4 regions of the Massilia sp. NP310 genome follow, and region 2 is predicted to be linked to each of the others. Evidence: predicted binding sites of a transcription regulator. Region 2 holds the regulator's gene; each other region holds the start of a gene.
What was found. The regulator LexA, encoded in region 2, represses DNA repair genes until DNA is damaged. The targets are predictions, from matches to a motif close to ACTGTATNNNNATACAGT.

Region 1: recA (recombinase RecA) is a predicted target of LexA. The motif match lies at 2,845-2,862, and genes of this name have one in related genera.
Region 3: imuA (translesion DNA synthesis-associated protein ImuA) is a predicted target of LexA. The motif match lies at 2,392-2,409, and genes of this name have one in related genera.
Region 4: KY496_RS07700 (ATP-dependent helicase) is a predicted target of LexA. The motif match lies at 2,668-2,685, and genes of this name have one in related genera.

Annotation. Positions count from the first base shown of each region.
Region 1 is NZ_CP080379.1:3,641,279-3,646,869, forward strand. It holds gene KY496_RS16000 (DUF2889 domain-containing protein) at 67-630, opposite strand; gene recX (recombination regulator RecX) at 1,172-1,633, opposite strand; gene recA (recombinase RecA) at 1,706-2,782, opposite strand; gene KY496_RS16015 (response regulator transcription factor) at 2,985-3,719, shown strand; gene KY496_RS16020 (sensor histidine kinase) at 3,716-5,299, shown strand; gene KY496_RS16025 (DUF4212 domain-containing protein) at 5,277-5,591, shown strand, end outside.
Region 2 is NZ_CP080379.1:2,567,408-2,572,998, reverse strand. It holds gene KY496_RS11345 (cystathionine gamma-synthase family protein) at 1-956, shown strand, start outside; gene KY496_RS11340 (tetratricopeptide repeat protein) at 1,077-1,793, shown strand; gene lexA (transcriptional repressor LexA) at 1,841-2,470, opposite strand; gene rpsF (30S ribosomal protein S6) at 2,755-3,147, shown strand; gene priB (primosomal replication protein N) at 3,189-3,479, shown strand; gene rpsR (30S ribosomal protein S18) at 3,511-3,801, shown strand; gene rplI (50S ribosomal protein L9) at 3,840-4,292, shown strand; gene KY496_RS11310 (replicative DNA helicase) at 4,402-5,591, shown strand, end outside.
Region 3 is NZ_CP080379.1:2,797,457-2,803,047, forward strand. It holds gene KY496_RS12375 (helix-turn-helix domain-containing protein) at 1-111, shown strand, start outside; gene KY496_RS12380 (DNA polymerase Y family protein) at 100-1,734, opposite strand; gene imuA (translesion DNA synthesis-associated protein ImuA) at 1,664-2,371, opposite strand; gene KY496_RS12390 (DUF2955 domain-containing protein) at 2,483-3,520, opposite strand; gene KY496_RS12395 (HlyD family secretion protein) at 3,523-4,695, opposite strand; gene KY496_RS12400 (efflux transporter outer membrane subunit) at 4,692-5,591, opposite strand, start outside.
Region 4 is NZ_CP080379.1:1,775,603-1,781,193, reverse strand. It holds gene fghA (S-formylglutathione hydrolase) at 1-410, opposite strand, end outside; gene KY496_RS07720 (chromate transporter) at 473-1,063, opposite strand; gene KY496_RS07715 (chromate transporter) at 1,060-1,686, opposite strand; gene KY496_RS07710 (hypothetical protein) at 1,748-1,918, opposite strand; gene KY496_RS07705 (hypothetical protein) at 2,113-2,331, shown strand; gene KY496_RS07700 (ATP-dependent helicase) at 2,709-4,805, shown strand; gene KY496_RS07695 (sugar porter family MFS transporter) at 5,385-5,591, shown strand, end outside.

The sequences.
Region 1 (5,591 bases), 1.1 Mb from region 2:
TGGCTTCCCTTCTTCTATTACTGAATTAGAAATACGGTTGAACTACAAAAAATAAAACGACGAACGCTAACCCGAGACGGCCTTGATCGACCAGCGTGGGTAGTATTTGGCCACGGCAGGGCCGTCGCTGCGCAGGGCGTGGCAACGGTCGAGCTCAAATGGACGGTCGGTTGACGAGCCGCCGAGCCCGCCTGGGGCATCGACATTGTCGTCAGCAAAGGCTTGCAAGGCTGCGGTTGGCAGCACCTGGGCCAATTCGGTCAAATGGGTGCAGCCGAGCACGCCGGATAGGCGGTCTTTCAGATGCAACCGGAAATGGTTCACGAGCGAGAGCCCGATCAACTTCTTGTAGGCAGGGCCGATGGTATCGCAATAGCCCGGATACGGGACGGCATCGGATGCGGCTTCGGCATCGACGATGTTGAGGTCGCGGTCAATGGTCACGCGCAGCTTGAGGTCGTGCACCGGCGTGCCGCCGGGCCGTTCGCCGGAAGCAAGCGCGACAGTACGCGTCTTCACATCGCGGATGCTGGCATCGAGGTCCCACAAGCCATCGTCGCGCGCGAACGCTTCGACTGTGATGGCGCGCGTATGCCGGAGCGAGCGCGATACGGGAGGTGACAAAGGCATAAATACCAGTGCCGTCGAGACGGCGGTTAGTGATGCAGCCGGTGTGCTTCGTGCACGTTGCCGCAGCTTCTGCGACAACAACCGCTCATGCGGCGCTGCTTAAACCCGCAAAGTTTAGCACAGCGTCCACAGCGGCGCATGGGAAAGAAAGGTTAGTAAGGGATACTACGAGGAGATGAAGGGACTTCGGGGGAATATGACGGCGCGTTTGCCGCTTATATTATTCGCCCGTCTTTAATGCGAGTCGCCAAGCCATTCACGACGTGAATGAAAGATATGTGGTTGGGATAGGATCAGTCAGTGATCGGACGGTCAGGCGTAACAAAGCGCCAGCGTGCAGCGCCATCGCCCGTTGAGGAATATGCCCTAGGCATATCGGGAGATGGCGCTCCACGCTGGCGCCTGGAGAGGTATGGCCGCCAGATCAGCGTCACGGACATGAAGTCCTTCGAGGCACGCTGTAATGACGTACATCTTAGTCAAAGGCACGCTGTAATGACGCATATTGTAGTTGAACGCGTGGACGGAAAATCCGTCCACCCTACGACAACTCGTCGTCCGCAGGGCTACCTTGCATTGCCACCCGCGCCGCGCGCTGGGAAAAGCCGCGCTGCAACAGGAAGCGCATCTGCTTGGCCCGCATTGCCGCGTCGGTGGCGACGGTGCCGAACTTGCGCTGCCAGACTTCGACGGCGCGCGCGGTCTCGCTGTCGGACAGCCCAGCCTTGATCTCGACCAGTGCATCGCCGGTGACGCCATGGCTTTGCAGCTCCGCCACCACACGGCTGTTGCCGTAGCGGCTGGCCTTACGGTTGATCAGGGACTCGGCAAAACGTTCTTGCGACAGCCAGTTATTCTTTTCAAGGAAATCCAGGAGGGCGTCGACGTCTTCGTCTTCCTGGGCATACTTGGCCAGCTTGCGCCGCAACTCGAACCGGCTGTGCTCGCGCTGCGACAGATAGCGCAGCGCGCGCGCCTTGAGGCTCAGTACGGGTGCTGGCATGGCAACACCATCGTCGACAACATGGCGCGAACAGCCACGGCGCTACCTTGCCGCGCCGCCCTCGCCAGACGATTACTCACCAACAGCCTGCAGCTTCGGCTTGTCGTCGCCACCGGCTGCCACCGGCGGCAGTTCACGCACGCCCAGGGCGGCGCGGACCTTGTTTTCGATCTCACGCGCCAGGGCTGGGCGATCCACCAGGAACTGACGGGCGTTGTCCTTGCCCTGGCCGATGCGCTCGCCGTTATAGCTGTACCACGAGCCCGATTTCTCGACGATCTTGTTGTCGGCGCCCAGGTCCAGGATTTCGCCTTCGCGCGAGGTGCCTGCTCCGTACAGGATGTCGAAGTGGGCTTCCTTGAACGGTGGCGCGATCTTGTTCTTGACGACCTTGACCTTGGTTTCGTTACCGATCACTTCGTCGCCCGACTTGATCGAACCGGTACGACGGATGTCCATGCGCACGGAGGCGTAGAACTTCAGTGCGTTACCGCCGGTGGTCGTCTCTGGGCTGCCGAACATGACGCCGATCTTCATGCGGATCTGGTTAATGAAGATCACCAGCGTGTTGGTGCGGTTGATCGAACCGGTCAGCTTGCGCAGTGCTTGCGACATCAGGCGCGCCTGCAGGCCCGGCAGCGAATCGCCCATGTCGCCTTCGATCTCGGCGCGCGGGGTCAGTGCCGCCACCGAGTCGATGACCACCAGGTCGACGCTGCCCGAACGCACCAGTGCGTCGGTGATTTCGAGCGCCTGTTCGCCGGTATCCGGCTGCGAGATCAGCAGGTCGCCCAGGTTGATGCCCAATTTTTGGGCATAGGTCACGTCGAGCGCGTGCTCGGCGTCGATGAAGGCGCAGGTGCCGCCCAGTTTTTGCATCTGGGCGATGGTCTGCAGGGTCAGGGTGGTTTTACCCGACGATTCAGGGCCGTAGATCTCGACGATACGGCCGCGCGGCAGGCCGCCGACGCCCAGCGCGATGTCGAGGCCCAGCGAGCCGGTGGAAACAGTCTGCACTTCCTCGACCGGTGCGCTGGTGTCCATGCGCATGACCGAGCCCTTGCCGAACTGCTTTTCGATTTGCGCCAGGGCGGCTGCCAGCGCCTTGCCTTTTTCAGAGGCGTTCAATGCGGATTTTTTGTCGTCCATGGTGTACTTTCAATCGTGGAGTAGGCAAGGTGTGGGCGCGCACGCGCACTTCAAGAGTCACTACTGTATAAAAATCCAGTGGTTTTTGCAAGCACTAATACGTGGCCATCTTGTCAAGAAATGGGGCCAGGCTCGCATTGTTGCGACAAATCAAACACAATACGGGTCTGAGTTTGTCTAACGCGATAACCGAGGTGCCATTATGCGAATTCTGCTCGCTGAAGATGATAGCGTACTTGCCGACGGCCTGACGCGATCCTTGCGCCAGTCCGGCTATGCCATCGATTACGTCAAGAACGGCCAGGATGCCGACACCGCCCTTTCCACCCAGGAGTTCGACCTGCTCATCCTCGACCTCGGCCTGCCGAAGATGTCGGGGCTCGAGGTGCTGCGCCGCCTGCGCGCCCGCGCCTCGCTGCTGCCGGTCCTGATCCTCACCGCCGCCGATTCCGTCGAGCAGCGCGTGGAGGGCCTCGACCTGGGCGCCGACGACTACATGGCCAAGCCGTTCGCCCTGTCCGAACTCGAGGCGCGGGTGCGCGCCCTCACCCGCCGCGGCGCCGGCGGCGGCCCGACCGTGGTGCGCCACGGCCCGCTGGTCTACGACCAGGTCGGCCGCAGCGCCTACATCAACGACCAGATGCTCGACCTCTCGGCGCGCGAGCTCGGCCTGCTCGAAGTGCTGCTGGCGCGCACCGGTCGTCTGGTATCCAAAGAACAATTGGTTGACCACTTGTGCGAATGGGGCGAGGAAGTTTCGAACAACGCGATCGAGGTCTACGTGCACCGCCTGCGCAAGAAGATCGAAGTCGGCGGCGTGCGCATCGCCACCGTGCGCGGCCTGGGCTACTGCCTCGAGAAATTCTCCGAGGCCGCCGCCAGCGCCTCCGCCGAGCGCAGCGCTGCAACCGCAACGGCAACCGTCGCCGACAGGTGAACGAACGCGACGCCGGCTTGACGCCCTGGCCCGAGCACGGGTCGGCTTCTGCCCCGGCCGCGCCGGCCGAGCCGACCTACGTCCCGCCGAATCCCGAGCCGGACGAGAACATCCGCCATTCGCTGTTCGGCGAGATCCTCGACTGGATGCTGGCCCCGCTGCTGCTGCTGTGGCCGATGAGCATCGCCATCACCTATCTCGTCGCCAAGTCGATCGCCAACCAGCCGTTCGACGACGCGCTCGAAGACCGGGTCACGGTGCTGGGCCAGCAGATCCGCAGCGTGGCCGGCAAGGCCGCCGGCCAGCTGCATCCGTCCGGCCGCGACATCCTGCGCGCCGACGACGTCGACAGCGTCTATTACCTGCTGGCCGGGCCCGACGGCGAGCTGCTGGACGGCGACCGCGACCTGCCGCGGCCGCGGATGAACGCCGACGACGAGCATGCGCGCAGCGGCGCGGTCGAGTTCCGCAACGACAGCATCCACGGCACGCCGATCCGGGTCGCCTACACCTACATCAACCTCGACCCATTGCACGAGCGTTCCCCGCAGCCGCCGCTCGAACCGCCGCTGGCCCTGGTGCAGGTGGCCGAGACGCTCGACAAGCGCGCGCACCTGGCCGGCGAGATCATCAAGGGCGTGATCCTGCCCCAGTTCATCATCCTGCCGGTGATCCTGGCGCTGGTCTGGTTCGCGCTGTCGCGCGGCCTGACCCCGCTGGCCGAGCTGCAGCAGCGCATCCGGGCGCGGCCCCAGGACGACCTGTCGCCGATCGATCCACGCCAGGTGCCCGAAGAAATCTCGCCGCTGGTCGGCTCCTTCAACGACATGCTCGAGCGCCTGGGCGAATCGGTGGCGATGCAGAAGCGCTTCATCGCCGACGCCGCGCACCAGATGAAGACCCCGTTGGCCGGCATGCGCATGCAGTCCGAGCTGGCCCTGCGCCAGCTCGACCCGGCCGAGATCCACCGCTCGCTGGAACAGCTGGCCAAGAGTTCGGAGTCGGCCACGCGCCTGGTGAACCAGCTGCTGGCGCTGGCGCGCGCCGAAAACCAGCCGCAGGCCGGCCTGGCCTTCGCCGAGATCGACCTGCCGCGCCTGGCCCGCGAGACGGTGCAGGACTGGGTGCAGGCCTCGTTCGCGGGCGAGATCGACCTGGGCTTCGAGCCGCCCACCGCCGACGAAGGCCCGGTCGTCATCGCCGGCCAGCCGCTGATGCTGCGCGAACTGCTGTCGAACCTGATCGACAATGCGCTGCGCTACACGCCGGCCGGCGGCAGCGTCACGGTGCGCGTGCGGCGCGACGGCGCCGGCGGACCGGCCCTGCTCGAGGTCGAGGACACCGGCCCCGGCATCGCCCCGAGCGAGCGCGAACGCGTGTTCGAGCGCTTCTACCGCATCCTGGGCAGCAATACCCAGGGCAGCGGCCTGGGCCTGGCGATCGTGCGCGAGATCGCGCGGCAGCACGGCGCCGAGATCGACATCTTCAACAACCCGCGCAGCCACTCCGCGCGCTTCCCGGGCAGCCTGTTCCGCCTGACCTTCCCTCCTCCGCTCCATGAACCCGACGCCGCCCCTTGACCCCCACCATGACGCCGCGGCGCGGCGCCGTTGCGCCAACGCCATGCACTGGGAGCGCACCCGCAAGATGACCCTGCTGCTGCTGGCGCTGTGGCTGGCGACCGGCTTCGGCACCGTGTTCTTCGCGCGCGAGCTGGCGCGCTTCGAGGTGTTCGGCTGGCCGCTGTCGTTCTACATGGCGGCGCAAGGCGCCTCGCTGGTGTCGCTGGCCATCATCGGCTTCTATGCCTGGCGCATGCGCCGGCTCGACCGCGACGCTGCGGCCAATACTGCGGCGGGCGCCGGGGATGCG
Region 2 (5,591 bases):
TCCAGGCGCTCCTGAAAGCCGGCGACCACATCGTCTCGTCGAGCTTCCTGTTCGGGAACACCAACAGCCTGTGGCAGACGGTGGCGGCCCAAGGCGTCGACGTCGCTTTCGTCGACGCCACCGACGTGGCCCGGGTGGAAGCGGCGCTGCAGCCGAACACCCGTATGGTGTTCGTCGAGACCATCGCCAATCCGCGCACGCAGGTGGCGGACCTGGCGCGCATCGGCGAACTGTGCCGCGCGCGCGGCATCCTGTACGTGGTCGACAACACGATGACCACGCCCTGGCTGTTCCGTCCCAGGGACGTGCACGCCGGGCTGGTGGTCAATTCGCTGACCAAGTCGATCGGCGGCCACGGCATCGCGCTGGGCGGCGCGCTGACCGACACGGGCCTGTTCGACTGGGCCGCGTATCCGAACATCGCCCAGAACTTCCGCAAGCAGCCGAGCGCCGCGCAAGGCATGGCCCAGCTGCGGGCCAAGGCGCTGCGCGACTTCGGCGCCGCGCTGGGGCCGGAGGCGGCGCACCACATCGCGGTCGGCGCCGAGACGCTGGCCCTGCGCATGGAGCGCACCTGCGCCAATGCGCTGGCGCTGGCGACGATGCTCCAAGCCGACGACCGGGTCGCCGCCGTGCATTACCCGGGCCTGGCCTCGCACCCGCAGCATGCGATCGTCGAGACGCTGTTCCGCTCCGGCGGCTCGCTCTTGAGCTTCGAGCTGAAGGACGAGATCGACCCGTTCGACTACCTGAACCGCCTCAAGTTGGCGATCCCGGCCTCGAACCTGGGCGACAACCGCACCCTGGTGATTCCGGTGGCGCACACGATCTTCTTCGAGATGGGCCCCGAGCGGCGCGCCAGCATGGGCATCGCGGAAGGCCTGATCCGGGTGTCGGTGGGCATCGAGGACACCGCCGACCTGGTCGGCGACTTCCGCCAGGCGCTGGATGCGTAAAGCCAGGTAAAACTGTCCTGATCGGGCCGGCAAATGCCGGCCTCGTCATTTTTGCGGTTGAGCCCAGCCGTAAAACACGGCTATCATGGACTTTTACCAGCCCAGCCTTACGGTATGCCCATGAAACGAATCCTGTCCTGCCTGTTCCTCGCGGTGTCCTTCGCAAGCGGTGGCGCCGCCTTCGCCGGCGAACTCGAGGATGCCAACGCCCTGTTCGAGAAGAAGGACTATGCGGGCGCGCTCAAGCTGTACACCAAGCTGGCCAATGCCGGCAATCCACAGGCCCAGCAGCAGCTGGGCCAGATGTACTGGTATGGCGAAGCCGGCGCGGTCGACGAGGCAAAGGCGAAGGAGTGGTTCGAAAAGTCGGCCGCCAAGGGCAATAAGGTCGCCGCCGACTCGCTCGTGATCATGCAGCAGCGCGTCCTTCGCCGCGCCGAGATCGACTACTGGATCAAGGGCTACGATGGCGCCGAGCTGCAGTCGGGCGAATACCGCTGCCCGTTGCCGCGCATCCCGGCGGTGTCGAAGATCAATGAAGAGATCGAGCGCGTGAACAACGCCGTGACCAGCTGGCAGGATTGCTACAACAAGATGGTGACCAACCTGAACGCGCAGTCGCCGCTGACCAAGCGCATCCCGCCCGACATCGCCAAGCTGATGAACAAGCAGGAAACCGAGGCCTCGACCGCCTATCTGGAGGCGGTGCGCCAGAACATCGCCGAGGGAGCGAAAGTCAATTCGAAGATGGTATTGGCCGATTTCGCCGCCTGGCGCAGCGCGACCGAGGCCTTCGTGGACCAGCATAATGCGGTGGTCAACAAGGCCAAGCAATAATAGTGAATGCCGGCCCGCAGGCCGGCGTGCTCAAGAGGTGAAGCCGATCAGTTCCAGCTACGCATCAACCCAACCGCCAGTCCCTCGAGCGCAAACTCTTCGTCGGGCGTGACTTCGATGACCTTGAAGTCGGGGTTCTCGGGCAGCAGTTCGACCAGGTCGCCGGTCTTGCGGTAGCGCTTGACGGTGACTTCCTCGCCCAGGCGGGCGACGACGATCTGGCCGTTCTTGGCGCTATCGATTTTCTTGACCGCCAAAAAGTCGCCATCCATGATGCCGGCGTCGCGCATCGACCAGCCTTTTACCTTGAGCAAGAAGTCGGGCCGCGCCGCGAACATCGCGGTGTCGACGTTATAGGTCGCTTCGACGTGTTCTTGCGCCAGGATCGGATTGCCGGCGGCGACGCGACCGACCAGCGGCAGCGACATCAGGGAAGGTGGCGGCATCGGGATCTGCTCGACGCTGGCGCCGACCAGGCGGATGCCGCGCGAAGTGCCCGGCGAAATCTCGATCGCGCCCTTGCGCGCCAGGGCTTGCAGGTGTTCTTCGGCCGCATTGGCCGAACGGAAGCCCAGTTCGGCCGCGATTTCGGCCCGGGTCGGAGGGAAACCCGTGTTCTCGATCGCTTCCTTGATCAGGTTAAGGATCTGTTCTTGCCTTGCAGTGAGCTTGAGCATAAATAATCTTGCAGCAACGGGTTGTAGAGGTAGACTGTATTTTTGTACAGTATTCTGCTATACGCAAGTGATATACACGAAAAAGCGCAAAAAAAGCGCGCACAAGACAAAAAATAGGGCTTCCATGGGCCTAATTGTCGAGTGAGCGCGGCGCCGCGATGGGGCGCTTGACAGCCAAGTTCCCTTTTTGCCCATTTCACGCTATACTAGCTGGCTGTTCCCTTCCCACACTCGTCTTGACGCCGAGGTGGGCATTTATGTAAAACGTCCTCAAGGAGTAATGCATGCGTCATTATGAAATCGTTTTTATCGTCCATCCGGACCAGAGCGAGCAAGTCCCGGCGATGATCGAGCGTTACAAGACCACGGTGACCAGCCGCGGCGGTAACATCCATCGCGTGGAAGACTGGGGCCGCCGCCAGATGGCTTACCAGATCCAGAAGCTGCCAAAAGCTCACTACATCTGCCTGAACATCGAATGCGACAACGAGACCCTGGTCGAGCTGGAAACCGCATTCAAGTTCAATGATGCCGTTCTGCGTCATCTGACCGTCAAGATGAAGAAAGCAGAAACCGCACCGTCGCCGATGATGAAATCGGTGCAGCGCGAAGACGCAGCCAAGAGCCACCGTGCAGAAGCAGCCGCTCCTGCAGCTGCCCCGGCCGCCGCTGCCTAAGATTTTTTCCAGGAATTCGTAACAAGCAGTAGTAGAACCGGGTGAATCAGCTCCAGCTCGTGGCGACCATCGCCGAGCGTGACGTACTGCGCTACACCCCGGCCGGCGTGCCGATCGTTTCAGCCGTCCTGATGCACAGTTCGCATCAGCGCGAGGCGGGGATCGATCGCCTGGTCGAGTTCGAAGTTCCCGCGTTCGCCGCGGGCGAGATTTCGGGCAGGTTCGGAAACGCCGAGCTCGGCGCCAGCTACCGCTTCGATGGATTCCTCGCACGAAAAAATCGCAACAGCAAAGCCCTGGTGTTTCACATCATTGATTTCAGTGCCGCCTAGTTCGGCAATTTAGATATACAGGAGCCTCGAAATGGCATTCGGTAAAAAGTTCGACAAAAACAAAGCCAAAGAAAAACTGAAGCGCAAGCAGCAGAACCCGCTGTTCAAGCGCAAGAAATTCTGCCGCTTCACCGCCGCCGGCGTTGAGCAGGTCGACTACAAAGACGTCGACACCCTGAAGGACTTCGTCCAGGAAAACGGCAAGATCATGCCAGCACGTCTGACCGGCACCAAGGCGCACTACCAGCGTCAGGTCGACGCCGCCATCAAGCGCGCCCGTTACCTGGCGCTGCTGCCGTACACCGACCTGCACCACGGTTAATCGTCGGTCACGACAGTCAGATATCCTGGAGATAAAACATGCAAGTTATTCTGTTGGAAAAAGTTATCAACGTCGGCAACCTGGGCGACGTCGTCAAAGTCAAGGATGGTTACGCACGTAACTTCCTGATCCCACAAAAGATGGCACGCCGCGCTACCGCGTCGGCAGTGGCCGAGTTCGAAGCCAAGCGCGCCGAACTGGAAAAAGCAGCCGCCGAGAAGCTGGCAGCCGCCCAAGCCCAAGGCGACAAGCTGAGCGGCCTGACCGTCACCATCGGCCAGAAGGCCGGCGTCGACGGCCGTCTGTTCGGTTCGGTCACCAACGCGGACATCGCTGAAGCGCTGACCAAGCAGGGCTTCCCGGTCGAAAAAGCTGCCGTTCGCCTGCCGAACGGCCCGCTGAAGACCACCGGCGAATTCCCGGTTGCAGTCGCCCTGCACACCGACGTCGTGTCGGAAATCACCATCGCTGTCGTGGGCGAAGCTGCCTAAGCGAATGCTGAACTGAAGTAAAAGCAGTACACGAAAAAGCCGGGTTCTCCCGGCTTTTTTGCTTTTGAAACTCACCAATTATGACAGCCGTGTGACAGGAGAAGGTATAATGCCGCCCATGAACGCAGCACCCTCAGACCCGCAGATCGAAGCCCTGCGCATCCCCCCGCACTCCATCGAAGCAGAGCAGTCCGTCATCGGCGGCCTGCTGCGCGATAATGCCGCCTGGGACCGCATCGCCGACTTCATGCATGCGGAAGACTTCTACCGTTACGATCACCGCATCATCTTCGAACAGATGGTCCGCCTGATCAACGCCGGCAAGCCGGCCGACGTGATCACGGTCTATGAAGCCTGCAACCAGCTCGGCAAGGCCGAGGAAGTGGGTGGCCTGCAATACCTGAACGCGATGGCGCAGAACACGCCGTCGGCCGCCAATATCCGCCGCTACGCCGAGATCGTGCGCGACCGCGGCATCCTGCGCCAGCTGATCACCGTCGCCGACGAGATTTCCGGCAATGCCTTCAATCCGCAGGGCAAGGAAGTCAAGCAGATGCTCGACGAGGCGGAATCGCGGATCTTCGCCATCGCCGAGCAGGGCGCCCGCGGCGCCCAGGGCTGGCTGGCGGTGCAGCCGCTGCTGACCCAGGTGGTCGAGCGCATCGACGAACTGTACTCGCGCGAGAACCAGGGCGAGATCACCGGCGTGCCGACCGGCTTCATCGACCTCGACCGCATGACCTCCGGCCTGCAGCCGGGCGACCTGGTCATCGTCGCCGGCCGTCCGTCGATGGGCAAGACCGCGTTCTCGGTGAACATCGGCGAGAACGTCGCGATCGAGGCCGGCCTGCCGGTCGCCGTGTTCTCGATGGAGATGGGCGGCGCCCAGCTGGCCATGCGTATGCTCGGCTCGGTCGGCCAGCTCGACCAGCACCGCCTGCGTACCGGCCGCCTGCACGACGAGGACTGGCCGCGCCTGACGCACGCCATCCAGAAGATGAACGATGCCCAGCTGTACATCGACGAAACCCCCGCATTGAATCCGATCGAGATGCGCGCGCGGGCCCGCCGCCTGGCGCGCCAGTGCGGCAAGCTGGGCCTGATCATCGTCGACTACCTGCAGCTGATGCAGGGTTCGAAGCCGGGCGACAACCGCGCCTCCGAGATTTCCGAGATCTCGCGCTCGCTCAAGGGCCTGGCGAAGGAGCTGCAGTGCCCCGTGATCGCGCTGTCGCAGCTGAACCGCTCGCTGGAACAACGCCCCAACAAACGTCCCGTGATGTCCGACCTGCGCGAATC
Region 3 (5,591 bases), 230 kb from region 2:
ATGGAATGTCCGACGTTCAAGCGGCTGCTGGCGGCGGCGGGGTCTAGAGCCCTGGAGCGGCGCCATCGACTCGCGACGTCGCTCGCGCGAAGGCCTTCATCACCCGAATAGTCCATGCAGGAACCAGCGCGGCGCCGCATCCTCGCCGGTGCCGTTGATGCGCTCGCGATAGATCCAGTACAGCGCGTGGTCTTGCCCCTCGGCGATGAAGTAGTCGCGCGTTTGCGTCTGGCTCCACCATCCGGCCTCGATGCGCTCGGGATTGGACGCTACCCGCAGCGGCGAACCGTAGAACGGCCGGTGGTCGCGCATCAGGAGCGCGATCGGCTTGGCCAGCAGCCAGGTCGGACGCGGCAGGCTCCGCACATCGGGCGGCATCTGCGCCGCGCGCGCGGCGGCGCTCACCTTCTGCTGCACCGGCACCCAGGCGTTGGCGACTTCGGGCCGGTAATCGGCCATCGGCAGCGCCTGCAAGACATTGTCTGCCCCCAGGCGCGCCACCAGCAGTTCGATCATGCGCATCCGGTCTTCCTCGCTGCCGCCGGGATCGGGGAACAGCGAGTCGGTGGGCGGGGCCATCGCCTGCAATTGCTGCGCCTCCAGGCCGATGCCGATCACGGGCGCCTCGAGTTCGAGCTTGGCCAGGCGCTCGCGCAGCAGGCGCAGCAGGTGCTCGTCGCGCCAGGTGGGTTCGGCCAGCGCCACCTCGACCAGGGTCGGTGGACGCGCCATGCGGCCGCGCTCGTGATCGAGCGACAGCCGGATGCGCTCGACCGCCAGCTGGCGCGCGCACAGCCAGCCCGTCATCTGCAGCACCAGGCGATGGGCGCCGGCCAGCAGCAGTTCGGCCTGTTCGAGCCGGTCGAACAATTCGAGCCGCGCATGGAAACGCTCGGGCGGCGCGACCCACTGGAACAACTCGGCGTGCATGCCATAGGCGGCGTCGAGCATGTCGAGCAAGGCCCGCCCGCAGCGCCGCTGCAGGCCGGGCCGCGGCAGGCGCCGCAGCTCGTCCAGGCGGCGGCAGCCGATGCCCTCGAACCAGCCGGCGAACGGCCGCGCCGGCGGCAGCAAGCCCACCGGCAGGCGGTCGAGGCGCCGCACCAGCGAGTCCATGGTGAGGGCGCGCCCCGCATTACGGCGCGCCAGCAGCCAGGCCCCGCGCGCGGTGGGCGCGCAGGCGATGCAGGCCGTGAAGCCGAGCGCCGCCATATTGGCGCGCACCCGCTCGCACAGGCGCCGGATGCCGCCGAACAGGCGCAAACTGGCGCCGATATCGAGCAGCAGCGTCGCTTCTTCGGCCAGCGCCACCTGCGGCGTGTACTGCAGCATGGTCATGGCCACCGCCTCCATGGCCTCGGCCTCGCGCTCGTGGCTGCGCAGTTCGATGCGCGCCTCGGGCATCAGCATCAGCACGCCGCCGCGGCGCATGCCGATCTGCACGCCGGCAGCGCGCGCCGCCGGCGACAGCGCCATCACCCGCTCCTGCTCGAGGATGACGCTGCCATGGTCGCGGCCCGGACCGCCATGGCCATCAGCGCCAGGCGCGCTGCCATCCGATCCGCCAGCCGGGCCAACAGCCGGGCCAACCGCCGGATCAACAACCGAGCCAACTACCAGCCCCCCAATCGGGCCACCGACAACGCCGCCGGCCTCGCTCGCCTCACTGAACCAGCGTGGGCTGAAGACCTCGAGCGGTAGCTGGGGCAAATACAGGCCGATCCAGAGGCGCATGGCGTTGCAGTAGTGAAGATCCAAGAGGAAGGAACAGCGGCGCCTCGCGCTGCGGTCCCCGGCGTTTGACGAAGTCGATATTCATGCCGCCGGCCGCCGGCCGCAACGCAAGACGCAAAGGCGCGGGAGATGCATCTTGCGCCGCGGCCAGCGGGCGGAGCATGAAAAACAGCGTTTCGCCACCTTGCGCCGCCAGGTGCAGGCGGCGCAGATTGTCGTTACGCATATGGTTGGCCCAGAACAGCAAGGCGCCGCAACTGCCGCTACGCAACACCTGCTCGGCCGCCCAGAGTGCATCCGCGGTGCGCGTCGTGCGCAGCCACAGCAACTGGGATGGCTCCAGGCCGAGCGCGGCAAGCGCCAGGGCCTGGGGTGGATGGGGCGGTTGCAGCAGCACGATGCGGCGTTCGGCGCAGGCGGCCAGGGCCGGCCGCAGCAGGCGCATCTCGCCGATGCCGGGCTGCTGCAGGTGCAGGTCGACCAGGGTGCCGCCGGGCCAGCCGCCGCCGGGAAGCTGGCTCGAGAGCGTCGCGTGGCCGGTGTCGATGCAGCGCGTGTCGGCATGCGCCAGCTGCGACGCGCGCCACAGCGATGGGTGCACTGCCTCGGGTGCGGCAAGGATGGCTGAATGGGTCATGTCAGGCTTATCAGACAAATACTGTATAAACGTACAGTACTCGCTGAAGTCGCGTTTTGCAAGACCTATTCGTTTTGGCTATACCAATTGGGTCACTGGTATTGACTAAAATTAAACGTCCTGTTGCTTATTCACTCGCCCGAGCCGCAGCGCCCTCGCTGTGCGCCACCATTCCAGCGCCCACACGACGGCCCAGGCATACAGCGCGAGCGCGATGAACAAGCTCACCCGCACGAGCGAGGCGTGGCCGACGTCCTTCCCCACCACGCTGTCCTCGATGGCCGGGCCCAGCAAGATCAGCATGGTCACCAGGGCATTGCTCCAGAACGAGGGCGGCAGCGCCGAGGCCTTCAGGCCGAAGATCCGGGCCCCGCTCCACAGCGCCGCGGCGGCCATCCACAGCACCAGCATCCACAGGGTCGGCAACACCGCCAGGCCGAACCAGGCCAGGGTCGCCATGCCCGCGCCCGCCAGGGTCGAACCGACCAGTATCCGCCCCGCCGAACGGGCGCCGGTGGAGCCGGCCTGCTGGCCCAGCAGCACCGACTTGATGATGGCCGACAGATAGAAGGCCGGGTTGACCAGGGCCAGCACCAGCACCGGCATCACCACCAGCGTGGCCTGCACGGCGCGCCATCTGGCCGTGTGCGCGGCAACGGCGGGGGGCGCCGGCCTGGCGGCGGGGTCCGCTCCATCCGGGAACAAGGCATGCGACAGGCTGCCGACCAGCACGCCGACAAACAGCCCCAGCGCGATGGCGGTGCTGATCGCCGGCACCAGGGCCTGGTCGACCACCCCGGCCACCGGAATCAGGGTGAAAGCAATCGCCACGATATTCGCCAGCGGGCTGCCGCTTTGCAGGCCGATGAAGAATACCGTGTACAGCAGCAGCGCCGTCAACACCAGCGCGACGCTGGCGTAATGCTCCAGCAGCGGCACCATCAGCACGCCGGCCGCCAGCACCGCGGCGACCAGCAGGGCCACCACCATCCCCTTGAGCAAGGGCATCGGCGGCCCCGGCTTGCTCAACATCAGCACGGTCATGACGCACAGCACGAACGGCGACGACAGCGCCAGGCCATAGGCGAGCAGCACGGCCAGCGCCAGGCCGATCGCCAGCCGCAAGACCGCCTTGTCAGCGCGCTCCATCGTCAATAAAGATAAGAAAGGTAGCTCATCAGGCGGATGAAGACGGCGCCCAGCCAGTTCATCACCGTGTAGTCATCCGTATACACCAGCACGTCGGCCTGCCCGCCGATCCTGGCCGCGCGCAGCTGCGCGCGTTCGGAAGGGTCGAACTCCACGGCGACCGGGAAGCGCTGCGCCTGCCGCAGCCAGTCGCGGCTGTTGTCGATCTCGGGCAAGGTGCCGGCCTTGGCCTCCCGGCCCGCATTGACCCCGCTGCCCACGCTGCGCACCCGACCCTTCAAGACCTGGCCCGGCACCACGTCGAGCACGATCGCGACCTCGTCGCCCGGCGCGATATTGCCGAGGTTATTCTCGGTCATGTCGGCGCTGATCCAGAGGTCGTGCACGGCGATCAGGGTCATCGCCGCCGAACCGGCCTGCACGACCTGGCCGACATCGGTGCGCAAGTCGGTCACCAGACCGCGCGCGGGTGCGGTCACGGCCGTACGCTCCAGATCGAGCTCGGCCTTCTCGACCGCCGCGCGGGCGCTGAGCAGCTGCGCATTGCGCTCCCCTTCATCGCCGGCCGCCTCCTCGGCGCGGCGCAGCTCCGCCTGGGCGGCGATTTCCTGGCTGCGCGCCGTGGCCAGCGACGCGCGCGCATTCTGCACCCGGCGGATCGACAGCGCGCCGGGGTCTTCGGCAAAGATCTGTTCCAGCCGGCCCGCATCCTGCTTGGCGAACACGTGCATGGCCCTGGCGGCCTGCAGCGCCGCATCGGCCGCCTTGACCGCCAGCGCCGAGGCATTCACCGAACGCCGCACCGATTCATAGTCCGCCAGGCTGCGGCGCAGGGCGATGCGGTAGGTGCTGGGGTCGATATGGAACAGGAGCTGCCCTTCCTCCACCTCGTCGTTGTTCTTGACGTAGACCTCCTGCACCATGCCCGTCACTTCGGACGCCACCGGCACCACGAAGGCTTGCACCCGGGCCTGCGAGGTATATGGCGTCAGGCGATCCGCCACCAGATACCAGCCCAGGCTGGCCACGATCAGGGCCAGCACGATGGTCAAGCCCAGCCGGCTTTTCCTGCCCGGCCGCGCCGGCGCCGGCGCGCCCGATGCCGCCGGGATGGGCGTCGGCGCCGCGTCGCCGGGCGGCGCCGTCTGTTCGAGCTTGACCGGGTCCGGACTCATGGTTTGCGCTCCCCGCCGGGCGCCGGCAAGGGCGCGCGCAGGACGTCCTTCCAGTCGCTGCGCCGCTCCATCACGGCGCGGGTCGCCTCGTCCACCGGCGGCCGGCTCCTGCCCTGTTCCCAGCCGCCGCCCATGGCTTTATAGAGGGCGATCAGGTTCTGCACCAGGCTGCCCCGGGTCGTGGCCAGGAGCTCTTGCTGGCTATACAAGACGCGCTGGGAATCGAGCACGCGCTGGAAATCGGTCAAGCCCTCGCGATACTGGAAGCTGGCGATATCCAGCGACCGCTGGGCGGCCTTGACGCCATCGGCCAGCAGCACGATCTGCGCGCCCGTCCGGGCAAAGCCGGCGGCCGCATCGTCGACCTCGCGCGCCGCATTCAGCACCGCGCCCTGGTACTGCTCATAGAGCTGCTGGAAGCGGGCATCCTGCACCAGGACGCCGTTGCTCAGGCGGCCATGGTCGAACACATTCCACAGCAGGCCCGATCCGAGCGCCCAGTTCAGCACCCGCGGCGCGCCATCGAGCGAGGTGGCCGACAGGCCCACCGATCCCAGCAGCGAGATCGAGGGATAGAGCTCGGCCGCGCTCACGCCGATCAGCGCCGACTGGGCCGCAAGCTGCATCTCCACCGCCCGCACATCCGGGCGGCGCCGCAGCAGATCGGCGGGCAGTTCGGTGATCAGGTCGGCCGCTAGGTCCATAGGCAGCCTGGTCATTGTGTGCCGGCCCGCCTCACTTGCGTTCATCTCGGGCAGCGGGCCGGGCGCGCGCGCCAGCAGCGTGCTCAGGGCGTTCTGCGCCTGGCGCAGGCCGATCTCGAGCGGAGGGATCGTGGCGAGGGTGCCCAGGTACAAGGTCCGGGCCTGCTGCACATCCAGCTCGGCCTCGTTACC
Region 4 (5,591 bases), 790 kb from region 2:
TCGGCCTGGAAGGTGGCCAGCACCAGCGCATGCAGTTCCAGCAGATAGCTGTGCATGCGGTAGTGGCGCGCCCACGGTTCCTGGGTAGCGTCGAGGTAGAAGCCGGCGCCGGCGCCGAAGTCCCAGCTGTCGCTTTCTCCCGGCACGTTGGCGCCGCGCGGGCTGGTGTCGGGCGCGACCAGGATGATGCCCAGTTCGCTGGCCAGGCGCTGGGCGCCGGCCTTGATCATGAAGGTTTCTTCGGTGCAAGTCAGGCCGGCCAGGTAGAACAGGACCGGCAGCTTCTTCTCGCCCGCCGCCGGCGGCAGGTAGACCGAGAATTTCATCGGCAGCCCGATGGCGGCCGAGTCGTGCTGGTAGAAGCGTTGCACGCCGCCGAAGCAGGCATGTTCATTCAGGAGTTGGGGCATCTTGGGGTCGATTGCAGTTGATGGATGCCGCCAGTATGCCGCTTCCCGCCCCGGCTTGCCAACTAGACCACGCCCAGGGCTCCCAGCAGCGCGCCGAGCGCCAGCATCCACAGCAGGTGCAGGCGGGTGCGCCAGATGACGATGGCGGTGGCCGCCGTCAGCAGCCACAGGGGCCAGTTGTCCATGTGTTCGCCGCCCTTGCCGCCGCCGGTGGCCAGCAGCCAGGCGGTCGACAGCAGCATGGCGATCACCAGCGGCGCCATGCCCTGCTTGAAGGCGCGCACGGCGCGCAGCTCGCGGTTGCGCTGGGCCCACTGCGCGACCTGGTAAGTGAACACGGTGGAGGGCAGCATGATGCCGATCATCGAGATCGCGACGCCGCAGAGCGCGGCCGTCACGCTGCCGGAATTGAGGCCCACGTTCCAGCCGAGCAGGGCCACGAACAGGACGTTGGGCCCGGGCGACGATTGGGCCAGGGCCACCGAGTCGGCGAACTGGGTCTGGCTGAGCCAGCCCTGGCGCTCGACCAGGTAGCGCTGCATCTCGGAGGTGGTCGAGATCGCGCCGCCGAGCGACATCATGGACAGCATCAGGAAATGGACGAACAGGTTCAGCCAGTCATGCCAGCCGAACACCAGGCTGGGCGCGCTCATGGCTTGAGCCCGCGCCAGGCCAGCACGCAGCCGAGGCAGCCGAGCAGGCCGATCACGGCCGCCAGCGGCATGCGGATCCAGGCCAGCAGCACGAAGCCGGCGGCGGCGATCGCGATGCAGGCCGCGAGCGGAATCACGTTTTTAGTCAGCGCGACCGACATGCGCAGGCCGGTGGCGGCGATCAGGCCGGCGGCGACGGCGGCCATGCCGCGCAGGGCGCCCTGCACCTGGGGCTGGGCGGCGAACTGCGCGTAGACCAGGGCCAGGCACAGCACCAGGATGAGCGGCACGGTGAGGATGCCGGCCAGGGCGCTGATGGCGCCGGCCAGGCCGAAATGGCGGCTGCCGATCATCATGGCCAGGTTGCAGACGTTCGGGCCCGGCATGATCTGGGCCACCGACCATTCTTCGATGAATTCCTCGTTGCTCATCCAGCGCTTGCGCTCGACGACTTGCTGCTGGATCACGGCCAGCACCCCGCCGAAGCCCTGCAGGGCGATCAGCGTGAACGACACGAACAGGTCGGTCAGCGAAGTCGGGCGGGGACGATCGGGTTCGGCCGGCGGCGCAGAACGTGGGGACTGGGGGGCGGAAGGCGGTATCGGCAAGGGTAAGGCGCTCATCCGGCGATTATCGCCGCAGGGCCCGTGCCGTGTCCACGCACTACCCGCCGTGGGTAGTGGCTCAGCCGCCGCCGATGCCTTCCATCACGCGGCCGGTGCCGCCGCATTGCGGGCATGGCTTGCCATCGGCCAGCGTGCCGCGGCCGGCGCAGGCGTCGCAGATGTCCTCGCCGGCGCCAGGCGTGCCGGGAGCGGCGTCGTCGCCGGGATTCAGGTCGGGTTGGATGCTCATGGAAATCCTCATGGTTGGTGTGTTGCGGCCGATTGTAGGCAGGATGACGGGCGGGCGGGCGGCGCAGCGCTGGTCGAGGCCACAGGCATCCAGCCAGGGTTTTCGCGGTTCGATACAGGTTTGACATTGACTTCATTCCAGCATCGTCAATACTCGTGGTGCGTCAGCGACATAACCCACCGGAGACCCGCGCCATGAGCCCATACCGTGCCCAGGATATCGACCAACGCCTCTCCGGATCTTCCGAGCTCAGGCGCAACGTACGCGAGCGTGACATCGTGGCGCGCGGCATCGCCACGCTGGGCGAGTGCGGCACCATGCCGGCGCTCGAGTACCTCAAGGCGCATGGCGTGCGCTCGCAGGTGATCGAACGCGTGCTGCTCGAACCGGAACGGCGCCGGGCGCTCGCCTGACCGGATCCGGCGCATCCGCCAGACCACAAAGTTGCCGCGAGATTTATTTGTGGTGCATACTGCGTGCGTCGGGGGCACAACGTGTAACCCCTTGATTTACAGCGGAAACGAGATTGCCTTCCCAATAGGCAAATTGTTGAAAGCCGCACGGGAGGCCGCGTCCAGCGTGTCAAGCCCCCGCTTTTCCACACACTTATTCACAGACTTTGTGGATATCCAAAAAACGCCTTGATTATCCGTGACTTGGCAGCGATTGCTGAGGTCATGCCTGATGTCATCCTTGACAACGCCTTGACGGCGGCGTCGGACGGCCGCATTTTCTTCTTGCGGCCCGTGACTGGATAAATGTACAGTATGGCATTTCCAGATTCCGTCCCATGTCCGCCGTCGCCGATCCGATCGCCAACCTGTCCGCCACCGACGACCCGTTCGCCAGCCTGAACCCCGAGCAGCGGGCAGCGGTCGAGCACGACGTCGGGCTTGACGCGCCGCGTCCGCTGCTGGTGGTGGCCGGCGCCGGTTCCGGCAAGACCAACACCCTGGCGCACCGGGTGGCGCGCCTGATCCAGTCGGGCGCCGATCCGCAGCGCATCCTGCTGCTGACGTTTTCGCGCCGCGCCGCCACCGAGATGACCCAGCGCGCCGGCGGCGTGCTGCACCGGCTGTTCGGGCTCAAGGGCAGCCAGGCGCCGGTCACGCTGCCCTGGGCCGGCACCTTCCACAGCATCGGCGCGCGCCTGCTGCGCGAGTTCGCCGGCCGCATCGGCCTGGATGCCGGGTTCACGATCCACGACCGCGGCGACTCCGAAGACCTGATGGGCATGGTGCGCCACGAGATCGGCCTGAGCCAGCTCGACAAACGCTTTCCGCTGAAAGGCACCTGCCTGTCGATCTATTCGCGCGTGGTCAATGGCCGCGAGCCGCTCGACGCGGTGCTGCAGGCGTTCTTCCCCTGGTGCAGCGAGTGGGAAGCCCAGCTCAAGACCCTGTTCGGCGCCTATGTCGACGCCAAGCAGGAGCAGAACGTGCTCGATTACGACGACCTGCTGCTGTTCTGGGCCGAGATGGCGGCCGACCCGGTGCTGGGGGCGGAGCTCGGCGCGCTGTTCGACCACGTGCTGGTCGACGAATACCAGGACACCAACCGCTTGCAGGCGGCCATCGTCACCGGCATGAAGCCCGACGGTCGCGGCGTGATGGTCGTCGGCGACGATGCGCAATCGATCTATGGCTTTCGCGGCGCCACCGTGCGCAACATCCTCGACTTTCCCGCCCAGTTCTCGCAGCCGGCGCACCTGATCACGCTGGAGCGCAACTACCGTTCCACGCAGCCGATCCTGGACGCGTCGAACGCCGTGATCGGCGCCGCGCTCGAGCGCCACGCCAAGACCCTGTGGACCGACAAGGCGTCGAGCATCAAGCCGCAGCTGGTGTTGATTCCCGACGAAGCCGAGCAGGCGCGCTGGGTCTGCAACCGCATCCTCGAACAGCGCGAGACCGGCGTCGCCCTCAAAAGCCAGGCGGTGCTGTTTCGCGCCGCCAGCCACAGCGCCGCGCTCGAACTCGAACTCATGCGTCGCAACATCCCCTTCGTCAAGTTCGGCGGCCTGAAATTCCTGGAGGCGGCCCACATCAAGGACGTGCTGGCCGTGCTGCGCTTCGCCCAGAACCCGAGCGGACGGCTGGCGGGTTTCCGCGCGCTGCAGCTGATTCCCGGCATCGGCCAGGCGAGCGCCACCCGGCTGGTCGAGGCCGCAGGCAGCAGCGACGATCCGGCGGCGGCACTGGAAGGCTTCGCGGTGCCGGCGCGCTGCAAGACCGACTGGCAGGCATTCTGCGCGCTGTACCGGCGCCTGCGCACGCCCGGCCTGCGCTGGCCGATGGATCTCGAGCTGGCGCGCGAATGGTACCAGCCGCACCTGGAGCGCCTGCACGACGATGCGCAGGTGCGCGCGGCCGACCTCGACCAGCTGGTGGCGCTGTCCGGCGGCTATGGCAACCGCGAGAGCTTCCTGGCCGAGATCACGCTCGATCCGCCCGAGGCCACCAGCGACCGCGCCGGCGCGCCGCTGCTCGACGAAGACTACGTGATTCTGTCCACGATCCACTCGAGCAAGGGGCAGGAGTGGAACACGGTGCACGTATTGAACGTCGTCGACGGCTGCATGCCGTCCGACATGGGCACCGGCAGCCAGGACGACATCGAGGAAGAACGGCGCCTGCTCTACGTGGCCATGACGCGGGCGCGCGAGAACCTGCACCTGGTGGTGCCGAACCGCTTCTTCATCAAGCAGCAGTCGAGCATGGGCGACCGCCATGTGTATGCGACGCGCACGCGCTTCATCACCCCGGTCATGCTCAAGCATTTCGAGGAATGCGCCTGGCTCAGCGCCGATAAGCGCGAGCTGCGCACGCCCATGCCCGACAGCATCCGCATGATGGTGCGCGACCGCGCCCGGAACGCGTGGAAATGACGACAGATGCGGACAAATTGACGACTTATCCCCGGTGCCCCACTTTTGTAGGAGTTTGCCGTATGTGACATGGACGCGCAGAAGTGGTGCACGTGCAAGTGACTGATTTTACGGGGATATTTTTTTGCCTTTTGAACGGGCATTTTGTTGAAACCCGCATCAATGCTGCGCTTGCGACTTGTCAAGTGGCGCTTTTCCACACAGTTATCCACATTTCTTGTGGATAGACCCAAAGATCGAATGAAATCAGGTACTTGGCGTCGTCCCACCGCAGCGCCAGGTCGCGTCCTGGCCGCCCCGGGGATTGTCTGCGTCGGCGTGGGGCCGACCCGGCCATTGGAGGTGCGCCGCGCCGTCAGGCATGGGCTGTCATTGATGATTTGCAAGAAAATTCGCTAATATGTAAGTTATCGAACATACTTGATCGATAACTGCAGTTAACCTGTATCAAGCAATTCCAACAGAGTGGCCGACTTATCGCCCGGCCACGCGAGCTCCGCCGTCCTCGCGACGGCGAGGGCGGTGGGCTCCGCCCGCATGCCGCCTGCCGCGTCCCCATTTTCCAAAGGATCTCGCCTCATGTCATCAGTCACGCCGCCAGCGCACGCCGCCAATCCCGCCAACCCCACCCCTCCCGATACCCGGGAAAGCCGCTTCGTGTTCAAGGTCGCCATCGCCGCGACCATGGGCGCGCTGGCCTTCGGCTATGACACGGGCGTCATTTCGGGCGCCTTGCCGTTCCTTGGCCTGGCGCCCGCGCAGGGTGGTCTCGGCCTGACGCCGGTG